DNA from 3 places in the Clostridium swellfunianum genome. Region 3 is predicted to be linked to each of the others. Evidence: riboswitches for the same ligand, from Rfam matches in the RefSeq annotation. Region 3 holds a riboswitch; each other region holds the start of a gene.
The links. Region 3 has a riboswitch for cyclic di-GMP ahead of pilM (pilus assembly protein PilM). Riboswitches for the same ligand answer to the same signal wherever they lie in the genome.
Positions count from the first base shown of each region.

Region 1: another riboswitch for cyclic di-GMP. It lies ahead of NBE98_RS06970 (DUF5667 domain-containing protein); the one in region 3 lies ahead of pilM (pilus assembly protein PilM).
Region 2: another riboswitch for cyclic di-GMP. It lies ahead of NBE98_RS06940 (3-oxoacyl-[acyl-carrier-protein] synthase III C-terminal domain-containing protein); the one in region 3 lies ahead of pilM (pilus assembly protein PilM).

Region 1 is NZ_JAMOFV010000006.1:1,533,455-1,541,135, forward strand. Features, by position in the region: gene NBE98_RS06960 (response regulator transcription factor) at 1-1,044, opposite strand, end outside; gene NBE98_RS06965 (sensor histidine kinase) at 1,037-2,635, opposite strand; cyclic di-GMP riboswitch class I at 2,831-2,919, shown strand; gene NBE98_RS06970 (DUF5667 domain-containing protein) at 3,052-4,233, shown strand; gene NBE98_RS06975 (copper homeostasis protein CutC) at 4,334-5,020, opposite strand; gene NBE98_RS06980 (DUF3221 domain-containing protein) at 5,107-5,463, opposite strand; gene NBE98_RS06985 (YpmS family protein) at 5,653-6,309, shown strand; gene NBE98_RS06990 (class E sortase) at 6,463-7,107, shown strand; gene NBE98_RS22520 (hypothetical protein) at 7,205-7,681, shown strand, end outside.
Region 2 is NZ_JAMOFV010000006.1:1,523,981-1,531,661, forward strand. Features, by position in the region: gene NBE98_RS06920 (zinc-dependent alcohol dehydrogenase) at 1-640, opposite strand, end outside; gene NBE98_RS06925 (class I fructose-bisphosphate aldolase) at 697-1,497, opposite strand; gene NBE98_RS06930 (sugar-binding transcriptional regulator) at 1,817-2,755, shown strand; gene NBE98_RS06935 (methyl-accepting chemotaxis protein) at 2,857-4,389, opposite strand; gene NBE98_RS06940 (3-oxoacyl-[acyl-carrier-protein] synthase III C-terminal domain-containing protein) at 4,428-5,432, opposite strand; cyclic di-GMP riboswitch class I at 5,644-5,731, opposite strand; gene NBE98_RS06945 (GH3 auxin-responsive promoter family protein) at 5,901-7,556, shown strand.
Region 3 is NZ_JAMOFV010000006.1:4,322,477-4,330,157, forward strand. Features, by position in the region: gene NBE98_RS20540 (pilus assembly PilX N-terminal domain-containing protein) at 1-80, shown strand, start outside; gene NBE98_RS20545 (prepilin-type N-terminal cleavage/methylation domain-containing protein) at 107-475, shown strand; gene NBE98_RS20550 (Ig-like domain-containing protein) at 505-1,623, shown strand; gene NBE98_RS20555 (hypothetical protein) at 1,685-2,377, opposite strand; gene NBE98_RS20560 (PilN domain-containing protein) at 2,374-2,916, opposite strand; gene pilM (pilus assembly protein PilM) at 2,920-3,945, opposite strand; cyclic di-GMP riboswitch class II at 4,204-4,286, opposite strand; gene NBE98_RS22485 (type II secretion system protein) at 4,293-4,673, opposite strand; gene NBE98_RS20575 (type II secretion system F family protein) at 4,750-5,961, opposite strand; gene NBE98_RS20580 (GspE/PulE family protein) at 5,974-7,668, opposite strand.

The DNA of each region.
Region 1 (7,681 bases), 2.8 Mb from region 3:
ATATTTAAATTCCATAGGAGAAAGTCCTGTGTGTTTTTTAAACAGCTTTGCAAAATACTCAGCATTGTTATAACAAAGCTTATGAGCTGCTTCGTAGCTTTTTAAGTCTTCTTTAGTTAGTAAAAGCTTTGCTCTTTCCATTTTTATCATAGTTATATATTCACCAACGGTCATACCCGTTTCCTGCTTAAATATATCTCCTATATGATTTTTAGTAAGAAATAATGCTTCTGAAATCCTGGTCATGTTTATTTCTTTTTCCATATTGTTAATAATATAAGTGCATATTTCCTTTATAAGCGGACTCTTCTTAGAAGATAAGATAAACTTGTTTATTACTGAAACCAAAAGTTCAATTCTTTCTATCAGCTTTGTGTTTATCAAGTCAAGGCTGTCACACCTTGTTAAGCTTATATCAGAAAGTTCTTTTTCGTCAATAAGTTTATCCAACCACTTATTATTTGCTTTTACTCTCATATAAATTTCACCATAAATTTTCTGCAAAACAAGTGCTGCAGCCTTTACATCCTCGTTTGATGCGGCGAAGGTATCTTTAATCACAACCTCTATATTTTCTCTAAGAGCTGCATCCCCTTCTGATATGGCTTTAACAATAGACTCTAATTTACTTTCAGAATACACAAGATTTTTCACACCAGCATTTTTTTCTTCAATATACTTTTTAACTTTTTTTAAAAGTTCTTTTAATTCTTCCTCATTAACAGGCTTGACAAGGTAATCAAATACTCCGTGTTTAATGGCTTCCTTTGCAAAACTAAACTCACTGTGCTCAGTTAGAAACACAACGCAGGAAGCCAAGCTTTTTTCTTTAGCTTCTCTTAAAAGTTCAATTCCATTTACTACTGGCATGCTTATGTCTGTTATAAGAAGCTCAACAGGTTCTGCCTGAAGCTTTTCAAGTGCCTCCTGTCCATCTCCTGCCTCAGATACAATAACAAAGTCTGAGTTTTCTTTCCATATAGACAATCTTTTTATTTGTTTTCTCATTATTTCTATATCATCTACAAGCATTACCTTAAGCATTTTCCACCTCGTCCTCTGTTAGTGGTATTGTAAAGTACACTCCAGCCCCTTCATTTACCTTGCCCTCTATCCAAACTCTTCCACCATGTTTTTGTATTATCTTTTTAACAGCAGCAAGTCCTATGCCTGTTCCTTCAAACTCCTGCTTCCTATGAAGCCTTTGAAACACATTAAAAAGTTTGCTTGAATACTTCATATCAAAGCCTGCTCCATTATCCTTAATAGAAAATATATATTCATCCCTTTCTTTGAGGCAGCCTACTGTGATTACTGCAAGTTCCCTATGCTTAGTAAATTTGACTGCATTTGAGATAATATTTACAATAACCTGTTTAAAAAGCACCTTGTCTACATATATTTCTGGAAGGTCTCCTTCAATAATTAATTCCATTTTTCTATTTGGGTTCATAACCTTAAACTGCTGCCATACTTCTCCAATAATATGTTTAGCATCTACCCTTTCTTTAGAAAGACTAGTCTTTGAAGTTATTGAGTAATCCAACAGCCTACTAATTAAGCCTATCATTTCTCTGCTGGTTTTTTGTATGCCTTCAACCATTTCCCCTGCTTCAGCATTCAGTGAAGCTCCGTAATCTTCTTTTATGAAGCTGCTGTACATATCTATTGCCCTAAGTGGAGCCTTAAGGTCATGGGAAATAGTATAAGCAAAGCCTTCAAGCTCATTAACTGCATTTTGAAGCTGACAGGTTCTGTCCTGAACACGCTGCTCCAGCTCATCATTAAGAGTTTTTATCTCTTCCTGTGTTTCAAACATCCTCTGAACAAACCTTAAAGTTATTCCTCCCATTATAAAAAAGAATATAACCGCAAGAAAAAAAGTAAGTCTTGTTTTTTCATTTGTATTTATAAGCCAGTACAGAGGATGAATTTTATCAATTATATAGTTTTGAATTCCTAGAATAATAAGACTGAAGCCTAGACCAAAGGCTACAATTGCCATCATAATTCTAGTGTTGTATTTTGCACCTCTTGATACTCTAAGCCCAAATATTTTTCGTACAAAAGGAAGCAAAAGAAGAGCATCACAAAGTGCCACAAGTATGGATTCTACAATAATTCCTTTTACTGCAAACAGCACAACTATTCCTGTTTCCACCTTGCAGTATGCCTGTAAGTTCCAAAAGGGAGGAAAACTACTGTTTAATTTAATTAGAGATTCAAAAAGAGTTACATACAAAAGCATTCTGATGACTATATGAATAAGCTGAAGAAAATAAATGTTATAGTAAAACTTCTTTACCTGAAGTCTCTTTTGTCCTCCATAGCCATGTATTATTATCCATAAATATAAGGAAATCACTGCAACCATGGAAGCCCACCCATTATATCTTCCTAGTATAAAGGGATATAGCGCAACAAGACCCAAGGTAATACTTAAGATTCCATATTTAATACCCCAGGCAAGAGCCACTAGCAGCGGAAGTGCAATACTCCAGGTAAAATTTATTGAAAAGCCGTTAAAGTCAAATCTGCTGGAATAAAATATTCCCACAAAACCTAGAAAGCCTAAAAGAATTGAAACTACACTTTTATATAAACTTGAATTATTAAAACTATTATGTTGGTTCATATTCTCTCCTTTCGCCACTATTCTACCATCTTATATTTCGCTATTCAACACAACAGTATGTGAGATTAGCAGCCTCTTCTCTAATGCATGAGTAAAAGCTATTTTATAAAATAACTCTGCAAATACGAAAAACCCAAAAGCCTGCATCTTGTTTTTTTGATTTGCAGTAACTATAATATTATATAAGATGATAAAACTCGATAAAGGCAAAGTTAGTGAAAGCTAATGACGCAAAGCTATAGGGGCTAAAGTATGCTTGTATACTATGTCAGCCAGCTGCCGAAAGGTTTGGAAATATATAAAATACCCAACCTTTTATGAGGTTTGGGTATTTTTTTACCTTCAGGCGTAATTTAGATTATTTTCGGGATAAAATCATCTAAAAAATAACTAAATTGATGGGGAGGAATAAACTTATGAAAAAGAGCTTTATTGTAATTGCTCTGCTGGCTGCTTTAGTAGGAATGTCCAGCAACGTACATGCTTCAGGAACATTAGATACAAGCCAAGCATCAACTGAAGTTACTGCTACTGCAGCTGAGGACACAAGCACATCCGAAACAGAGGTATCACCAGAGGAGGTTTCAACCGAATCAGGGGAACAAACTCAACCGGTAGTATCAGGTGAAGATGAAACTGCCATAGATGAGAAACAAATTGAAGATTCTGCTGGGATACTTCCTGATTCAATATTCTATGACCTAGAACGTGCAATAGAACAGCTTAAGATTGCTATCACTCAAAGCGAAGAAAAGCTTGCATCTATCAAAGCAGAGCTCGCAGCTGAGAGAGCAGCAGAAGCTGCTGTTATGGTAAACGAAGGTGAGGAAGAACTAGCAAATGAAGCTGCAGAGGAATATTTAGAAATGCTTAACGAAGCTGCAGATCATATTGATAAAGCAATTGAAGAGCAAGGTCAAGCTGAGCAGGCTCTTGAAACTCTTGATGAATACTATAAAAAAAGTGAACAAGTATTAAAATCTGTGCTTGCAAAGGCTCCAGAGCAAGCGAGAAAAGGCCTAGAAAATGCACTAAGCCAACAGAACAAAACAGCAGCAATTGTCAATGGTGCTAAGGCGGCAAAAGAAGCAGTTTCTGCAGCTAAGGATCAGGTGGATGCTGCAAAGAGTGAACTTGAAGCAGCAAAGATAAGCGGCGATGAGGAAGCCATTAAGGCAGCTGAAGAAAAAATCCAGACCGCTGAAGCATTAAAAACTGAACTTGAGACTCTGAAGACTTCCGCTAATTTATCAAAAGATACAGTAAAGAAACTTGTTGAAGATACTGATAAAAAAATTGAATCAGCTAAAAATCAGATTGAAAAATCAAACGAGAAAATTGCTAAAGTAGAGGAAAAGGCTGCTGCAGCTGAAAATAAAGCAGAAAAGGCTATAAAGCAAGCCGAGAAAGAAGCTGCAAAAAAAGAAGAAGCTAAAAAGCAAGAAGAAAAGAAGCTTGAAGCCGAGAAAAAATCTGAAGAAGCTGTAAAAGAGCAAGCAAAAAAGGCTGAAGAAAAAGTAAAGGAAGAAATAAAGAATACCCAAGAAAAGTCTAAAGAAGAAACCAAGAAAACTGAGGAAAAATCTAAGAAGAAATAGCTTATGCAGAGGGAGCGCAGATAGATTTGTTACATACGAATCTATTTACGCTCCCTTACTGCTTCAAAAGCCTTACCCCTTCTTCATTTCACTGATTCACTTATATAATTGACTCTGACATAGTGTTAATGAGCAATCTCAGCTTTTCGCCATCCACGTCTCCAAAAACTGACTTGCCATATCTTACTGCGGTTCCAAAATGGTACTGAGGTACCTTAGTATTTTTCATAACCTCATTAATATTATGAAAGTCCAAGCCGCCTCCAGCCATTATATTAATATGTTTTGCCTTTTCTTTCATTGCTTTAATAATAGGGATATTATGAACTATATTACCCTTCCCACCTGAAGTAAGCACGTTTGTAATTTGCTTGTACTCAGCTAAAATTTCTATACCAGCTGCAGGATCAGAAAGCTCATCAATTGCTCTGTGAAAGGTTACATCAATGCCATCGCAGGCTTTTAACAGCTTTTCCAAGGAAGGCCTGCAGATTTTATTTTGATTATTTAAAACTCCAAATACCACACCATTAGCCTTAAGTTCCTTTGCAATAAGAATATCTTCAAGCATAAGCTGAAGTTCTTCCTCTGTATATACAAAGGATTTAGCATGAGGCCTTATCATTACATTTATGGGTATGTTAACGCTTTGTACTGCCCTTTTGATAAGCGCATAGCTTGGTGTAAGTCCACCTTCCGAAAAGCCGCTAATAAGCTCTATTCTATCAGCGCCACTTGCTTCAATTCTTTTTACATCCTCTAGAGTTGTTGCTATTATTTCTATCATTTACTTGCTCCTCTCCTGTTACTTAAAAATCAAAAAAGCATGGACTAATGCAGATGCTTTTAAGTTTTGAGACCTTTCAAATATTATTAGTTTAAAACCCTTATAGCTTTTGCATCTACTTGTATAGGATAAGATTCTCTTATAGGTCCTTCAAAGTCCACTTCTACTTTCATACCTTCTTTTAATGAACTTAGTTCTAGTTTTTTCTTTCCATCTCCTTCAAAAATTTTAGTTTTCTCAGTAATATAAATACTTGCCTTATCATATTCTGCGTCCTGTTCAATTTTACCTTCTACAAATATACTTGTTATCATTCCTTTATCATTTTTAGATACTTTTTTTATTTCTCCTCTTATACCTAACTTACTATTAAACTCCTTACTACACCCTGCAAAACCTAAAACAAAAATAAAGCAGAATAACAGTATTACTATTTTCCTCATAAAGTAATCCTCTCCTAATCATTTATTTTAATTCAATAGAGTACTCACTCTATTTTATATACGAGTAACATAATATATTAGTTAACCTAATATATAAAGAACTTAGAATAATTGTAATATGTATTAACTGTCAATAATACTCTTTAAGTAGTAGTATAGTAAGTATCCATCAAAATGAGGTGATATAATTTGAAAGGCTTTATAAAAGGTACAATTATATTTATTGCTATAATTGTAGCAGCTGCAATTATGTATTTTACTCTTATCTATCCAAAACATGAATATCCAGAAATCAACACTTCCACTACTGTGGATATAAAAGCTCAAATTATGAGAAACATGCCGCAAAGATTTTCTTTAACAAACAGAAAATTAACTATTAGTATAAGCTTGTCAGAGAAAGATTTGAAAAATATTATTGCTTCAAACCTTAATAAAAGTGAAAACATTAAGGCTTTAGATTTAGAGTTTTCCGGTGACAGCATCAATATGTTTTTAACTCAAGAGGCATTGAAGTTTATACCTTATGAAGTAAGCTCTAATGTTAAGCCTGTAGTAAAGAACGGCAATATAACACTTATCCTTAACTCCTCAAAACTTGGAAGGCTGAGCCTTAGCAATGAAACAGTTCTGAATAGAATGAGCAAAAAAAACTTTGACTCTATTACTGTTCACCCTTCATCTGGAGAAATTACGCTTGAATACAATGAACTAAGTGAATTAAAGAATATCATTAAAATTAGCACTGTTAAAATTGAAAATAACAAGCTTACAGCAGATCTTGAATTCCAATTTAACAGTATGGATGATTTTCTTAAAGTATTAAAATTAATGACTCGATCTTAGGAAAAACTTCATATAATTTGTGAGCAAACAGCACCCTGTATTCTTTACAGGGTGCTGTTTGCATTATCTTGAGCATTATCATTTGTTTATTGTTCTATTTAAAAATTATCTATCATAAATAAAATTATGAGTATTATAGGAGACATTTGATGAATGGTCAGAATAAGAAAACATCCAAGGAAAATATTTATAAATCTTCTAATTTTTATCGGAATAAGTACTATCATTGCAGCTTCCTTTCGAATATATTATCTATGGAACTATCAACAAAAGTTCTTAGGTGAGGAAAACCCTATAATTATTAATGATTCTAAAGATGATTTCATATATACTCAAAAACCAAACCCTCAAGATATTAAGCCTACAAAAGAAACTTTTAATCGAAGTCAGTATAAAAGCGGCATGATGAAAATATCCATTCCAAAACTTAAAGTTGATGCAGCTATTGTAGAAGGAACTAGTACTGAGCTGCTAAAAAAAGGCCCTGGTTTGTATGAAATAAGCCCTCTCCCAGATAAGGACGGAGGTAATGTGTGCATTGCAGGACATAGAACGACCTATGGAGCTTGGTTTAAGAAAGTGAATGAACTTGTTGAAGGAGATGAAATAAGCTTAAGTTTTAATAATACCAATTATATATACAAGGTTGAAAAGGTCTTTATTATTAAAAATAACGATTGGTCAGTTACCCATGAAACAGAATACTCAGCCCTTACCCTGACTTCATGTCATCCACTAAGGTCATCAGCACAAAGAATTGTAGTGAGAGCAAAACTATCTAATATAATTCAGCTCTGATTCAATAACATAACTTACATACTAGAACTATCTGGAGGTGAATGTAGCTTTATTACTAAATCATCGCTAGTTGAACTCTATGAATTATTATTAGGAGGTGCTCATCATTAAAAGATCAAAAAAACTTTTAGCTCTTTTTTTACCATTTTTGCTCATATTTATTTTTACAGGCTGCAATGTAGATAAAAAGATATACGAAAAGAATGGATCAACTCAAATATCAGAAGTTACTGTTAAACCTGGAGAATATAAAGATATAACTGTTAAGCTTGTTGTTGACACTCACGGTATAGATACTAAGTATCCTGAACTGAAAACTATGCAAACTGAACACTCCATGCCAGAAATTAAGTATTATGTAGTTGATAAATTAATTTCTCCGCTTCCATCTGGATTTAATCTTAAGCTTATATCACTAGATGGAAAAGAATATAATAAGCCAATAGGTAAAAATGGGGAAATAATAAGGGTTGAGAAAAAGTACAATCCTAAAAGTCCTAGCTATACTATTACCTATACCTTAAGAATTGAAAACAACCAACATGAGAACTATTTAAAAACACAAGACCCTAAT
Region 2 (7,681 bases), 2.8 Mb from region 3:
AGATATCTGCACCCATTTTTCTTGCTATTTCCAATCTGTCTTCATCAACTTCACAGGCTATAACACGTGCACCTTTAAGTTTGGCCAGCTGAATATGAAAAGCTCCCATGATTCCAACTCCTATAACAACTACATCATCACCAAGTTCTATATCTGCATTGTTAATGCTGTGTACACAGCAGGCTAATGGTTCAGATAATGCTGCATAAGTTAAATCCAAATCATCAGCCATCTTATAAAGAGCTTTTGCATCAATCATCATATATTCTGAAAAGCCACCAGGTCCTCCTACTCCTTCATGGATATTCGCTATAAAGGATATAACACATTGATTTTCATGTCCACTTCTGCAGTAATAACATTCTCCACAACTTGTTAAGAGTCTTGCTGCAACTTTATCTCCTGCCTTAAGACTTTTTACCTTGCTGCCAACTGCAACTACTGTACCTGAAGCCTCGTGACCACCAGCAAAAGGATAACGTTTCATAACACCGTTAAATATCCTCTGCTCAAGTGTACAAATAGCACAGCTGTCTACCTTTATGAGAACCTGGCTGCCTTCAGGCAGCTTAAGTTCCTTTTCAGTGATTTCTATTTTCTTCTCATCAGTTATAATTGCAACTCTATATGTGTTAGACATAATACCCTCCTGTAAAAGCATAAAGATAACCAGTCTTCACGCCTCATTTTATTCTCCTAGAATTTTTTATTTAATTCCTTTAAAGCTGATTCAACGCTACAGTCTTCATGAATAAGTCTAGCTATTGCACTGGCATATCGAGCAGGATTCTCATGATTCCATATGTTTCTCCCCATTGCGATTCCCGCTCCACCTGCACTAAGGGCTTCCTTAATCTCGGTAAGAAGCTTTTCTTCTGATACCTTTTTACTGCCTCCTAATATAACTACCGGAACATATACACTCTCACAGAGTTCCTTAAAACTTTCAGGATCGCCAGTATATTCAGTCTTTATGATATCAGCCCCCATTTCCGCACCCATGCGACATACAAAGGTTATATTAGCTGGAGTACGTGAATCTTCTCCGCCTTCAAAGCCTCTTGGAAGCATCTCTGCAGTTAGAGGAATTCCCCATTTGTTGCAGTCAAGAATATTTCTAGATAAATTCTTTAAGGTTTGATCTTCCCACTTAGAGCCAGGAAACCCCATACTTATTACGGAGTCTGCTCCAAGCCTAATTGCATCTTCTACATTTACTACAGCTTGAAGAGGCTTATCTTTAGAACCTAAAAATGATGAACCACCGTCAAGTCTTAAAATAATGCCCTTGCCATGAAAATCATCAGCGAATTTTTCCGCAAGTCCAACTGTTGCTAAAAATGCATCTGCTCCTGCTCTTGCTACCTCGCTTATTATCTTTCCTGGATACTTCATTGCAGGAAGTACATTAAAGCCGTTTCCATGGTCCATAGCCATGATAAATGTTCTCTTATCCTCTCTGAATACGTGATTTAGACGATGTACTTTGTTTGCCATGTTGAATCAACTTCCTTTCTTTTAAATGTATTATAGACTGTAAAGTTTTTAACATATAAAGTGTTTTAATATATTGCAAGCTGCTTGCTCCCCTATAACAGGCTTAAAGAAACATATTTAAATGTTACATTTGTACATTATATGAGCGTTTGTAACAGAACATTACTCTTGTATTTATTTTTAATAAATTATTTAGCCTATTATTTCTAAACTCCTAATTTCTAAATACTAACAAAAATATAACTCAATAAGCTTGTACGCACTAATAATAAGATGGTATAATAAAAGCCTAATTTAACATATTTTGGAAGGTGATACTGTGCAAGATATAAATATAAGAAATGAGTATACAAAGGTTGCCTACTACTATTACAAGTTAGGAATGACTCAAGATGAGATTGCAAAAAAAATGTCCACGTCTAGGCAAAGAGTTAATAGAATTCTTAAAAAGTGTCTTGAAACAGGAATTGTAAAAATCGTTATACAAGAATATGATAATCAAAATGTGGATTTGGAAATTGAATTAGAAACCCTTTTAGGGCTAAATGAGATGATTATTGTAAATAATGCTGATGGTGAAATCAACGAATTCCTTGGAGCTGCAGCTTCCTCCTACCTTGAACGCGTCTTAAAGGCTAATGATATAATTGGCTTCTCCAGGGGAAGAGCTTTGTCTTCTCTAGTACAAAATCTTCGACCAATGGATAAAAAGAATCTTACAGTCACACAACTCGTTGGCGGACTTAATGCTGATGAATCCCATATTAATTCAGATTATATTGTGGCTCACTCCTCAGAAGTTCTAAATGCAAAGCCATGTTTTATGTATGCTCCTATTATTTTAGAAAACAAAAAGCTCCGTGATTCTCTAATGAATGAAAGCTTTTTTTCTAGCGTATACGATGTCATGAAGTCTTGTACTATAGCAATTGTTGGTATTGGAGATATGTCTGATAAATCTAACTTTGTGCAAAAAAATTTCATATCGAAATCAGAATCCTATATTCTTCAGAGTAAAAATGCAGTAGGGGAGATATGTACACATTATTTTGATGTAAACGGAAAAATAATTGATAGCGGTTTAAATGACCGAGTGTTATCCATAGATTTGCAAAGCTATAAGAGCATTCCTATTCGTATTGGGGTTGGCTGTGGCCCAGAAAAGCTTTCTTCCATACTTGGCGCCGCACGAGGAGAACTAATAAATGTACTTATAACAGACTTTAAAACAGCACAAGCTCTATCTGAAATGTTATAGTTAATATTATAATTGTAGTCTTGTGTATATAATGAATAAGACATGCTACGCCCATTAGACAAAGTAAGGTGCTGCAGACTATAAAATCCGCAGCACCTTTTTTACTTTATCAAACTATTCATTTCAATGGCAGTATTTTTTAATTCTTCTGCGCTCGCAGCAATCTCTTCGCTTACAGCGGCAGTTTGATTTACTGACTTTGTTACTGTTTCAAATCTGCTTAGTGTATTTTCTGTTGTCTCCACTATGTTTGAATTAAAGGCTACAACATTATTTGTTTCTTCTAACAGGTTAGTCATCAGTTGATTAACCTCTTTGATATTCTCACCTGATAGTTTCTGCTTATTTAGCATGTTCATTACACTAGAAACTGTTTCACTCAAAATCTTATTTCCAAACTCTATCTTTTCATTGCTGTCTACCATAAGTGTTTCTACCTGTGATGTTTTTTCTTTAAACTCATTAACGATAACACTTACATCACTTAAAGACTTTCTGCTGTGTTCAGCTAGTTTTCCAACTTCCTCTGCAACAACTGAAAAACCTCTTCCAGCTTCCCCTGCCCTTGCGGATTCAATGCTTGCATTTAGTGCAAGAAGGTTTGTCTGGTCGGCAATATCACCAATCATTGAAAGTATCTCATCCATTTGTCTTGATTTTTCTTTTAGAATTTTAGTTGCCTCTGAAGTTATTACTATACTCTTCATTGCGCCATTCATAATATCAAGCACATTCTTTACAGATTTCTCATTGCTATTGGAAGCTTCCATCAGCTCCTCAGAAATTGCCTCAGTTTCTTTAATTTTTGAAGATGCTGTTTTATTTATATCCAGAAGAGTTTCAAGAATTTGTCTACTTCTATGAGAATTATTCAGCATTTCATTTGCATCCTCGCTTACGGCCATACTAGCACCTGCGATTTCTTGCATGGAACTATTTTCTTCTTCTATAATATTTGTTAATGAATCGCTAGAACTTAAGAGAGCCTTTGAAAATTCAGAAATCTTATTAAACAGCATTGATATACTGTTATTTTTTTCGCTCAGTATATTCTGATTTTCCTCAACCTCCTTAAGAAGTCTGGCTGAAAACAAGGTAAAGATAAAGATACCAAATGAAACAAGGCTTATATCTACAGCTCTTATAATTAGCTCTCTAACAAGCACTTGCTTATCTGGAAGCGCTACTGGGTTTAATAAAAACAAAGCTATTTGACACATTATGCTTATTGTTAATGATATTATATTCATCTTTGTATCTAAAAACATAGCACCAAGGATTACAAAATAAAAAACACTTATCCATAGCTCCTTAGATGGGAATAAAAGAGTTATATACATATAATTAGTATAAGAAATCAGTAATATAACAGCTTTAAGCACAATTAGCTTTCTATTCCAATTCTTCTCATCCTTCATGATGTTTTTATACATAAGCCTAAAGGTTATTAGTTCAATTAAAACCAACCCCATTAGTCCTAAAATAGGAGTCCAGCTCATTTCGCTGTATAAGCCAATATACTTCATAAATGCAAACAATCCTCCTGCTAAGCAGGCGCTTATTGAATAAATAATTAAAACAAATTTTAAAGTTCTCTTTTGATAATCAACTAAAATACTTGCGGATTTTTCCATATACATCCTCCTTCGCTTCAGTATGCTTGTTTACTTTTTTACCATTTATATAATAATGCTGCCATGGTATATCCACCTGCTACTGAACAAAATATTGAAATTTCATCCTTATTAAATTGCTCTTTATTTAGCCTGTCATCCAATGCCATAATGGGGCTTGTGCAGCCTGTATATCCGTACTTATTTCCAACAAAAGTCGCCTGTTCAAAAGAAGCGCCCAATTTCTCCATAGTCAATCCTAAATCAAACTTTGAAAATTGAGACATGAAATAATGTGTAACATCTTCTTCTGTATATCCATTTTCCTCTAAGAGACCAATTATTAATTCCGACCACTTTTCTGAAAGGAAGCTAAAGTCAAAAGGATTCCACTCCATCTTCTTTTCGTCTGGCTCTATATCCTTGTTAGGTATGTTAGACAAACCGCATGCAGGGAACCTTATAGTTTCATTATAGGTATCATCAGTATCCATTCTAGAGCCTAAAAATCCTCTTTCCTCCTGCTCTTCCCTTACCTCTAGGACTACAGCTGCTGCTCCATCTGAAATACATCCATAAACAACTAAATCATTTTCCTTAGCAAAAGGACTTATGTGCATTGAGCCTACTACTAGAATTCTTTTGTACTTCTTATCAGTTTTTAAATATCTAGAAGCTATATCTATTCCTGTGATCATACCAATGCAATCATTGTTTATATCAAATACATTTGTAACACTCTTAGCCTGAAGCATATTTTTTAGTATTAATGCACAGCATGGAGTCAGGTATTCTGGAGTATCTGAAACAGAAATAATTGCATCAATATCCTTAGGCTCAAGCTTCGCTTTTTTTAGAGCCTTTTTTGCAGCTTCAACGCCCATCGTTATGCTTGTCTCATTTTCTTCTGCAAGAGTTCTTGTCTCTCTTCCAACCTTCTCCATTAAACCAATAGCATGCTCTTCCATACCGTATTTCCTAAAGTGATTGGCATAATATTCATTATCAACTATTCTTTTAGGGTGATAGCTTCCTACACCTTTTATGTATACATTTCTAAACATTAAAACGCCTCCAAACTTTACTCCTTATTTTTGTTGCAGATTTTTAGTCTTTTAAATGATGTAAACTGATTGTCTAAGATGTTGATATAGACTCACCTCCATTTACATATATAATCTGCCGAGTACTTTTGAAAGCCATAAATAAGAACTCAAAAAATACCAAGGTAGACTATGATTAAACGTCGCCCTTGGTATTTTTTTATTTATGTACTTCGGCAACCTGGCAATCATAGGATTATGCATCCTTTAGACCCACGGCTTTGCGTCCCCGCCTTTCGATGGGTTTGCTATTATCGGCACGTTTTTTCAATTCGCATCATATTATAGCACAATTTTCCATAAAGTCCAAGTGTATATCTTATAAGAGTTTCCTAATAGTATTTCTTCACAAATTTCAGCTTCCGTACATATAATGATAAGTGATTAATAAAAAGGAGATGTTTTAGTACGAACATACTAGGCAAAGCGATGTCCTATTCCTTTGTAAAAGTGTCTAAATTCTCAGAGAAAAAATTTAACAAAGATACTGAAAATGCTTTTAGCCGAAATACTGAAGTACTTAATAAAACTCTTTCAAGAAATTGCAGCACTGAATTTGGAAAAAAATATAACTTCTCAAATATTCACAGCGTGGAGGATTATAAAAAGAAAGTTCCTCTATGCACTTACAAGGACTATGAACAATATATTAGCAGAATGTGCTCAGGTGAGGAAAACATCTTGGTAGCGGAAGAAGTAAAATTCTATGGAATGTCCTCTGGAACTACAGGCAAACAAAAATATATCCCAGTCACGAAGAGTTCACTTTCTGCTGTATCTGAAGTAATGAGCATGCTTATACAGAGAATTCTTTATAATAATTTTAAAAGCAGCTGGTCCTATGGCAAAGGCTTATCACTAACCGATATGGTTATAGCGGGATATACTCAAGGCGGAAAACCAATATGTGCAGGAACTTCCGGAGGTATGAGATCTATAAAATGGATGATACCATTTATTTGGACTACTCCTGTAGAGGTGATGAATCTAGGGAAAGGCATTGATACCCTGTATCTTCACCTTCTGTTTGCAATTAAAGAGCGAAATCTTATGTATATAAACGGAATTTTTATTTCTTCTGTTCTAGATATGTTCAGACATTTGGAAAAACACTCCGAAGAGCTGGTGAGAGATATCCGAAAAGGAACTATTAGCAGGAATATTGGATTATCAGAAGCTGACCGAAAAGTACTACTTAAAAAAATATCGCCTGATGCAGGGAGAGCTGACTTTTTGGAGAAGGAGTTTAAAAAAGGCTTTAAGGGCATCGCTAAAAGGATATGGCCGAAATTAATATATATAGCAAGTGTTACTGGAGCAAATTTTTCTATATATGATGATAAGGTAGCTGAGTACAGCGGAAATATACCTGTTTACTCCAGCGTTTATTCTGCCACCGAAGCTGCTGTAGGTGTAAATAGATATATAAACAAGCAGAGATACGTAGTTATTCCAAGGGTGGCTTTTTTTGAGTTTATACCTGTTGAAGATTTAGATAAGGAGCAGCCATCAACAAAAAATCTAAACGAGCTAAGGCTAGGCTCAGAATATGAAGTTGTTGCCACAAATCAAGCAGGCTTATACAGATATAGGATAGGCGATGTTATTAAGGTTGTAGATTTTTATAATCAAAGCCCTGAAATTGAGTTTTTGTATAGAAAAAATCAATTATTAAACATGGTATCTGAAAAAACTACGGAAGAACATGTACTCAATGCTCTTTCAAATATCTTTAAAAACCTTGGAGCAAGCTTTTCAGATTATACTGTAACTCCGGACAACAGCATTTCTCCTGGAAGATACGTATTTTATATTGAAGCAAAGGACTCCTTGAAAAATAGCAATATAAAAAGTATAAGCAGTCTAATGGATAAGGAACTCTCCAAGATAAATATTGCTTATGGTAGACAAAGGAGCAAGCGCAAACTCGCTGAGGCACAGGTTAAATTAGTTAAGGAAGGTACCTTCATGCTGATAAAGAAAATGAAAATAGCTAAGGGGGTTTCAAAAAATCAGTTTAAGATGCCTAGAGTTGTAACTGATAGAGAGATAATTGATTTGCTAGACAGAAATATTAAATACTAACAAAGTAAAAGCCTCAAATAGTATATCTATTTGAGGCTTTTACTCTATTTAAATAATCCTAAAGGCATTAAAAATCTGCCAGCCCCTGCCACTATGTGAGAGATTAAACGGCTAGCTGTAAGTAC
Region 3 (7,681 bases):
ATAATACAGACTACATGGATAACTCTTATACAGATTCAAAAACAGAAACAGTCATAACTAATTCAGTAATATGGAATTAGGCTTTATTGAAGGAGGCCTCAAATTTATGCTTTATAAAAAGAATAGATTTAATTGCACTGATAAAAAGATAAAGTCTCGAACCCAAAAGGGGTTAACTTTAATAGAAATAGTTATTTCTATAGGGATATTAGGCATAATTAGCGTAGCCTTTTTATCTATGTTTTCTACTAGTTTATCTGAAATATTCAAATCAGGACGAGCTAGCACGTCGCACTATGAAGCACAATATAAAATGGAGAATAGTATTTCTGAAAAACCAATTAGCGGAACCCCAAGCACTACTGTTCAGCTCAAATTTGGTGATAAATCATACCAAGTAACTGGCAGAACCGTTGATATTGACTATAGCTCAGGTAATCAAACAAAAAAACTAACCTCTTTCACTGTAGATTAAAATAAAAAACAAAAGAAGGTGTATGTTGCTTGCTTATTAAACGCAATATTGCGTCGATAAAAAATTCAGGAATTACGCTTATAGAATTAATAATCACCTTGGCCATAGTTTCGCTAGTAATTGCTATGACTTTTTCTATGAATATATTCGCCAATAATACTTTCAGCAAGGGAATTAAAAAATCAGACGTTCAATCTACCTTAAGACTAGCCGCTGATTATGTAACAAAGCAGCTTAGATTTAGCGGAGAGGTTGAGTTATTACCTGCTAAACCAGCTGATTTAGATTCCGATACAGAGTATATTTACATAGATTCTTCAACTGGTTCTTTAATTCACTATTCAAATGGAGTTTATAAAACAATTATTAATTCTTCTGGCGGAATATCAACAAACATAGAATTTCAGCAGCAAGACCACCAAACTGTTTATTTTAAAATAAGCAGCACACTAAAAGGCGAAGATTTTTCTGTCGATAGTTCTGTTATAGCACTTAATCTTGGCAATAACATAATTCAAGGTTTAAGCCCCTCATATGCAATAAGCTTTACTAAAGAGCAGCCTGCAGCATTTATACCTGTAACATCGGTAAATATTTCAGCCCCATCTTCGACTATACCAACTGGTGGTGGAACCCTTCAGCTTTCGAGTTCTGTGAATCCTTTAGAGGCTTCCATTAAAACTGTAACTTGGTCGGTAAATAATACTTCAGTAGCAACCATTGATAAAGATAGCGGCTTGCTAAAAACAACCGCCTCTGCTGCTAGCGGAATACCAATAGTTGTCACTGCAGCTGCAAATGATGGTTCAGGTAAATTGGCTACATACACTGTAACCACAGCTTCACCTAGTGCTCCAACTGCAATAACAGCGTTATCAATAGTTGCAAATGATGGAACTTCTATAAAAAGGAATAAAGGAAGCCTACAGTTATCCTATAATGCTACTCCGCAGAATGTAAAGCTTAAATCCGTTGAATGGAATGTTTTTAATGATCGCAATGCTTCAATTTCTGCCTCAGGTTTACTAAGAAGCCCTAATGGCTCTAATAAACTCACAGCAAATTCATTAAAAGTAACTCTTAAGGTTACCTCAATAGATGGAACAAGCATTTCAAAAGATATTAGTATAGCTGTTACAAACAAGTAAAACAAAGCCTGCTCGCAAAACTTTATTTACGAGCAGGCTTTGTTTTATTTATTTAGCAAAATTATTTAAACGGGTTGTCCTTACCATAACTGCTTTGATTAAAATCATATTCATTATGCAGATTTATACCATCCTGCACATAAAGCACGCTGGCAGTTAAGGTAACGGATAATTGACCATCAACATTGCCTTGTTTAGTTACATTAACAGCACTTACATTAGTTAGCCTGCTGTTTGTTTCTAAGTTGTTTATATACTCAGTAAAACCGCTGTAATCCCCCTTAATATTAATAATTACCGGAACAGCCATAATACTTATCCCTGAAGCTTGTGTTTCTTTCTTTTGCTCGCTGCCTGCCTGATTGCTAGTAGTTGGTGTATTTTTCAAAGTCCCTTCACCTGCTTCATATTTCACTCCATTACCCATAGTAAGACCAACTAAGGTAACCTTATTTTCCAAAGCAAGCTTATTTAGCTCTCTCATAACCTCAGCATTCATATCACTCTTAGGCATGAGCTTTATGTACTTATCATATTTTTCCTTTAGTGAGACTATTTCTTCGTTCATCTTCTTATTGCTTGTATCCATAAACTTGGCTTGCAGTACCTTCTGCTCATAATTATTCACTCTATCTTGAACAGCTTTTGTTTTTATTCCTATTGGAGTTATTATATATTGGTAGTAAATATATCCTATAAGCATAATTGCAAATATGCTTAAAAGAAGCTTTTCACTTTTACTTAAGTTCTTCATTTTACTTCCTCCCTTATATTAGTGATTACTAAGGTGAAAGTATAGATACCCTTTTGTTCATCTTTAATTATATTTGCAACAAGGCTATTAGTAAATTCCTTTGACTCTTGAAGATTAGCTGCAAACTCATTAATTGAGTTGTATACCTTTGCTGCTGCAGATATATTAATACTGCCCGACTTATAATCAAGAGTATTTATAACAATATCCTGTGGCATATGCTTTTCCAAGCTTTTAATAACTGGATATATGGCAGAGTTGGATTTTTGTGTTTTCTCTACTAAATCTGCATACTGCTTGTAGGAGGTTACTTCTTTTCTAAGCTTCTCATTATCAATAATTATAAGCTTCGATTTTTCCAGAGAGCCTTTAAGGTCAGCTTCTCTTTTGTTAAGCTCGTTAAGCTTTGCATAGGGCACAATAGCAATAGCCGCTAATAATGAGAGTATAAGCAGCGCCCCGCCAACTGTTTTAAGAAGCATTGCATCCTTTTCTCTCTTCTGCTTTATATGGTTTGGAATAAGATTAAGTTCTCTCATAGCCTACTCCTTTCTTAGCAGCAAGCCTATGCTATTAACATAGTATTTGAAGCTGCAATTCTCAGGAAGCTTTGTTTTTATCCCTATTTCTTCAGCCGAGTCAACTATTTCCACTGTAGTTGAAAAGTATTCCTGAATGTAATTATCAATTCCTTTTATTTCTGCGCCTTCTCCAATTACATAAATCATGTCTAGCGACTTATTTGTTTTCCCTGTGGTATAAAACTGTATAATTTTCTCAAAGGAATAAAGTGCTTGATCAAACAGACCTTTTATTGCCACATCAACAGTACTCTCTTCTTGCACATAAAAGTTAAATACTCTTAAGAAGTTCTTCGCAGATTCCTCTGGTCTGGATTTAGCAAATGGATACATTATATCCGCCACATTATTAATTCCAAAAGGTATGGTTCTCTCAATAAATAATCTCCCGTTCTCTAAAATAGTAAAGTTGCTATTATAATGATCTATGTGAATTATGCCGATGCTTTGTATTTCCTTCTTAAGCTTATGAACATTTCTAAAAACCTTGCTTATATTATTGGGAGCAATATCTATAGCTTCAAGTTTTAGATTTAATTTTTTAGCAAGCTCCACATACTTGTCTATCTTTTCTTTAGGTGCAGAAACCACCATAACCTTGTAGACTTTCTTTTCCTTTGTATTTATCTTATCTATTATCTCATAATCTGTATAATAGTTTTCTCCCTCATTGGGAAGGTATTGACTAATCTCCCACTGCAGTGATTTAATGATTCCCTTGCTGTCCATTATGGGTGTTTCTATATGCCTTACTACAATATCCTCACCGTGTACAGTAAAGGATATTCTTTTTGTGGTTATATTGTTTTCTTTTAAAAACTCTGAAATCGCCTTTGCAAGCCTTTGAATATTTAAAATATTTTCCTTTACAAAAGCCTCTTCAGGAGTCTTTATACTACCACAGCATTTTATCTTGTTTTTTGAACCTGATAGAATTTTTATGTACTCGTGCCCAATCTCTACAGCTATTAGGTCTTTTTCAAACATTAAATCACCACTTTCATGAAAGATGTAATCTACCTTTATTAGTTCTAAAATCATATATCTATAAAATTATATATTTGTTCTCTGTATTTATAAACTTTAAAAGGCAGCGCTATCGAACATGTTCATTAGTGCTGCCATGAAAGATTTATTTAATATTAATTATAGTCTTTTATTATTTTTCAAAAATAATGTTATATTTAATCTCAGCAGAAAAGATGTCAATTTTTAACTATATAATATTGTTAAATATTTATTTCAGAAATAAAGGGTCGGTTACACTATTAGCTCCATACAATTCAAGTGTCCATATGTAAATTGTATTTCTTTGCTACCCTAATCTCTTAATTTTAGTTAAGAGATTCATAAGAGTCAGCTGGCTTTGAATCTTTAACTTTTACATCACCAGTAGCAGCATCATACCAAAACTTATTTGCAGTATTTTGGCATGCCTTTACACCAGTTGAAGTTAAAGCTTCAGGTGCAAGATAAGCAGCCATTGCTCCGCTTGTTTTAAAATCCGATGCAGCCGGAAGTGAATTAGTAGATGAATTAGCTTGGAAAGTTTGTGCTGCACTTTGAAGTGTTCTTGCAGTAGCTAAATCTGCTTTATCCTTCGTACCACTTAATGTAGAACCGAATCTTGGAACAGCAATTGCTGCTAATATTCCCAGAATTGCAATAACTACAATAAGTTCAATTAATGTAAAACCCTTTCTTTTCTTGGTCATTAATTTTACCTCCCCTTTGTTTATCATTTTTTACCCTCCTAATGTTTATATATGAATGCTTATTATGCAATTCATTCTACATACTAGATACTAAGTTATACATCTCAAACATCGGCAACAGCATAGCTATTACAATAAAACCTACCACTACTGCTAAAAATACTATTATTAACGGTTCAATTAATGTTGACAATTGAGAAGTAGCATTTTCAACCTCATTATCATAAAACTCTGCTGTCTTTTCCATAATACTGTCTAGAGTTCCTGTTTCCTCGCCTATCTTCATCATTTGGGTTAGCATAGTGGGAAAAACGCCTCTGCCTTCGAGACTTAAGGCAATGCTATGACCTTTCCTTACTGCTTCGCTAGTGCTTTGGAGTAATTTACTTGCTACTGCGTTTCCTACAACCTTTGAACAAATATCAATACTCTCAAGTAGCGGCACGCCTGTACTCATAAGAGTCCCAAAGGTTCTTGTAAACCTTGCTGTTACAATCTTGGTAATTATCTTTCCAAAGAGCGGCATATCTAGCTTTAGCATATCTACTTTTTCTGCTGCCTCTTCATTATTCCTTATAAATATCTTCGCAACTATTGCTAGCATCAGAATAAATCCCATAAGTAGCAAGCCATATTTTTTCATGAAATCACTCAAAGCCATAATTATACGGGTAGGCATAGGCAAGGTGCCTCCTGAACTTGTTATCATGCCCACGAAGGTAGGCAGTACAAATATAAGAAGAAGATTAACTACCACAACTGCAACCACAGCTACCATAATAGGATAAGTTAAAGAGCCCTTAATCTTTTTCTGAAGCTTGTAGCTCTTCTCATAATAATCAGCCATTCTATTCATTACAGTATCAAGAGTTCCGCTCATTTCACCAACACTTATCATGTTGACAAGCATTTCTGGTATATCCTCATGCTTTCCTAAGGCTTCTGATAAACTACTTCCTTTTTCTATATCACTTTTTACCTCTTTAAGTATATTTCTGAATTTTTTATTTTCAGTTTGTTCAGCAACTACATCCATAGCCCTTAAAATATTCATTCCTGCAGATATAGTAAAAGAAAACTGTCTGCAAAATATTGCTATTTGCTGTGTTGATATTTTTTTATATTTTGATAAATCTATATCCATTGAGCTGCTGTATAATTTTATGTTTTGAGGGTAATAATCTCTTTCTCGAAGGCTTGTCCTTACTATATCTTCACTTTCAGCTTCCATCTTCCCTTTGATTATGTTTCCCTGTAAATTTCTTGCTTCATACTGATAGCTTGGCATCCTTCTTCCCCCTTATTCCTTTAAATAAGCAACTCTCATAAATTCATCCATAGTAGTTGTTCCTTTAAGCACATGTACTGCGCAAGCTGTTCTTAGAGTACTCATACCTTTCTCGATAGATAGATCTCGAAGTTCATCCGTGCTGCAGCCCTTCATTATCATGTCTCTATGCTCTCTTGTTACTTCCATTATTTCATATATACCTATACGACCTTTGTAGCCGCTATTGCCGCAAACATTACACCCCCTGCCCTTTTTAAGCATAATAGGCATATTTCCTTTTATCTCAAGAATACCTTTTTCATATTCAGATGCTTCATATTCTTCTGCACAGCTTGGACACACTTTTCTAACCAATCTCTGAGCTATAACTCCAACTACAGAGGTAGCAATAAGATATGGCTCAATTCCCATATCTGCAAGTCTAAGCATAGAGGAAGGTGCATCGTTTGTATGAAGAGTGCTGAGCACCAAGTGCCCTGTAATAGCGGATCTTATGGCTATTTCAGCAGTTTCAGCATCTCTAATCTCACCAATCATTATTACATCAGGATCCTGCCTTAGTATGGACCTAAGACCTGCTGCAAAAGTAAGCCCAATCTTTGTATTAACGCTTACCTGATTGACTCCTTCCATTAAAAACTCTACGGGGTCCTCTACAGTGATAATGTTTTTGCTTTCTGTGTTTAACTCATTAAGCATAGTATATAAGGTTGTTGACTTTCCACTACCTGTAGGGCCTGTAACAAGGATTATTCCATGAGGATTGCTTATAAATTTATCAAGTTTCTTTACCTCACTTCCGCTAATCCCTAAGTTTTCTTTTCCAACAAGAAAGTTTTCCTTGTTAAGTATTCTTATAACAACCTTTTCTCCATTTACCTTTGGTAAAATGGAAACTCTAAGATCCACTTCCTTATTATCTATAGTTGTCATTATTCTGCCATCTTGCGGCAGCCTTTTCTCTGCTATATTTAAATCAGCTAATATCTTAATACGTGTTATTAGGGCACCTAAAGTGTCTGGCTGAGTTTTTAGGACTTCAGATAGTTCTCCGTCTACTCTATATCTTACCCTTACATATTTTTCAAAAGGTTCTATATGTATATCTGATGCTCTTGCTCTTACAGCATTTTCAATTATACTGTCCACAAGCCTTACTACAGGTGCATTTTTGATTTCTTCTAAGGCATCAGTTTCATCTTCTTTAGCCTCTACCCTATTTGAAAACTGTTCCTTTGAGAGCTCGTCCGCAGCTTTCATAACATATTGCGTTGAATAATATTTTTTAATAGCTTCCTTAATTTCCACACTTGAGGCTATATATGGTTCTACACTATAGCCAGTTGCTATTCTTACATCATCTAGTGCAATAATATTAAGAGGGTCGCTCATAACTAGCTGAACTTTGCTTCGTCTAATTGATATAGGTATAACATTATGCTTATTTGCTAAGTTTGCTGATATGGTTTTTACTGCATCAGTATCAACCTCTACCTCATCCAGCTTTACTCTCTTAACTCCTAATTGTAACTCAAGAATATTCAATATATCATTTTCACTTACAATATTCTCTTCAACAAGAAGTTCACCAAGTCTCCTGCCAGTACTTTTCTGTTTTTTAAGAACATAGTCAAGCTGTTCCAAGGTCATTCTGCCTGATTTAACAAGCATGTCACCTAATCTTTTTCTTGGCTTATTTTCCATAGTTCTTCACCTC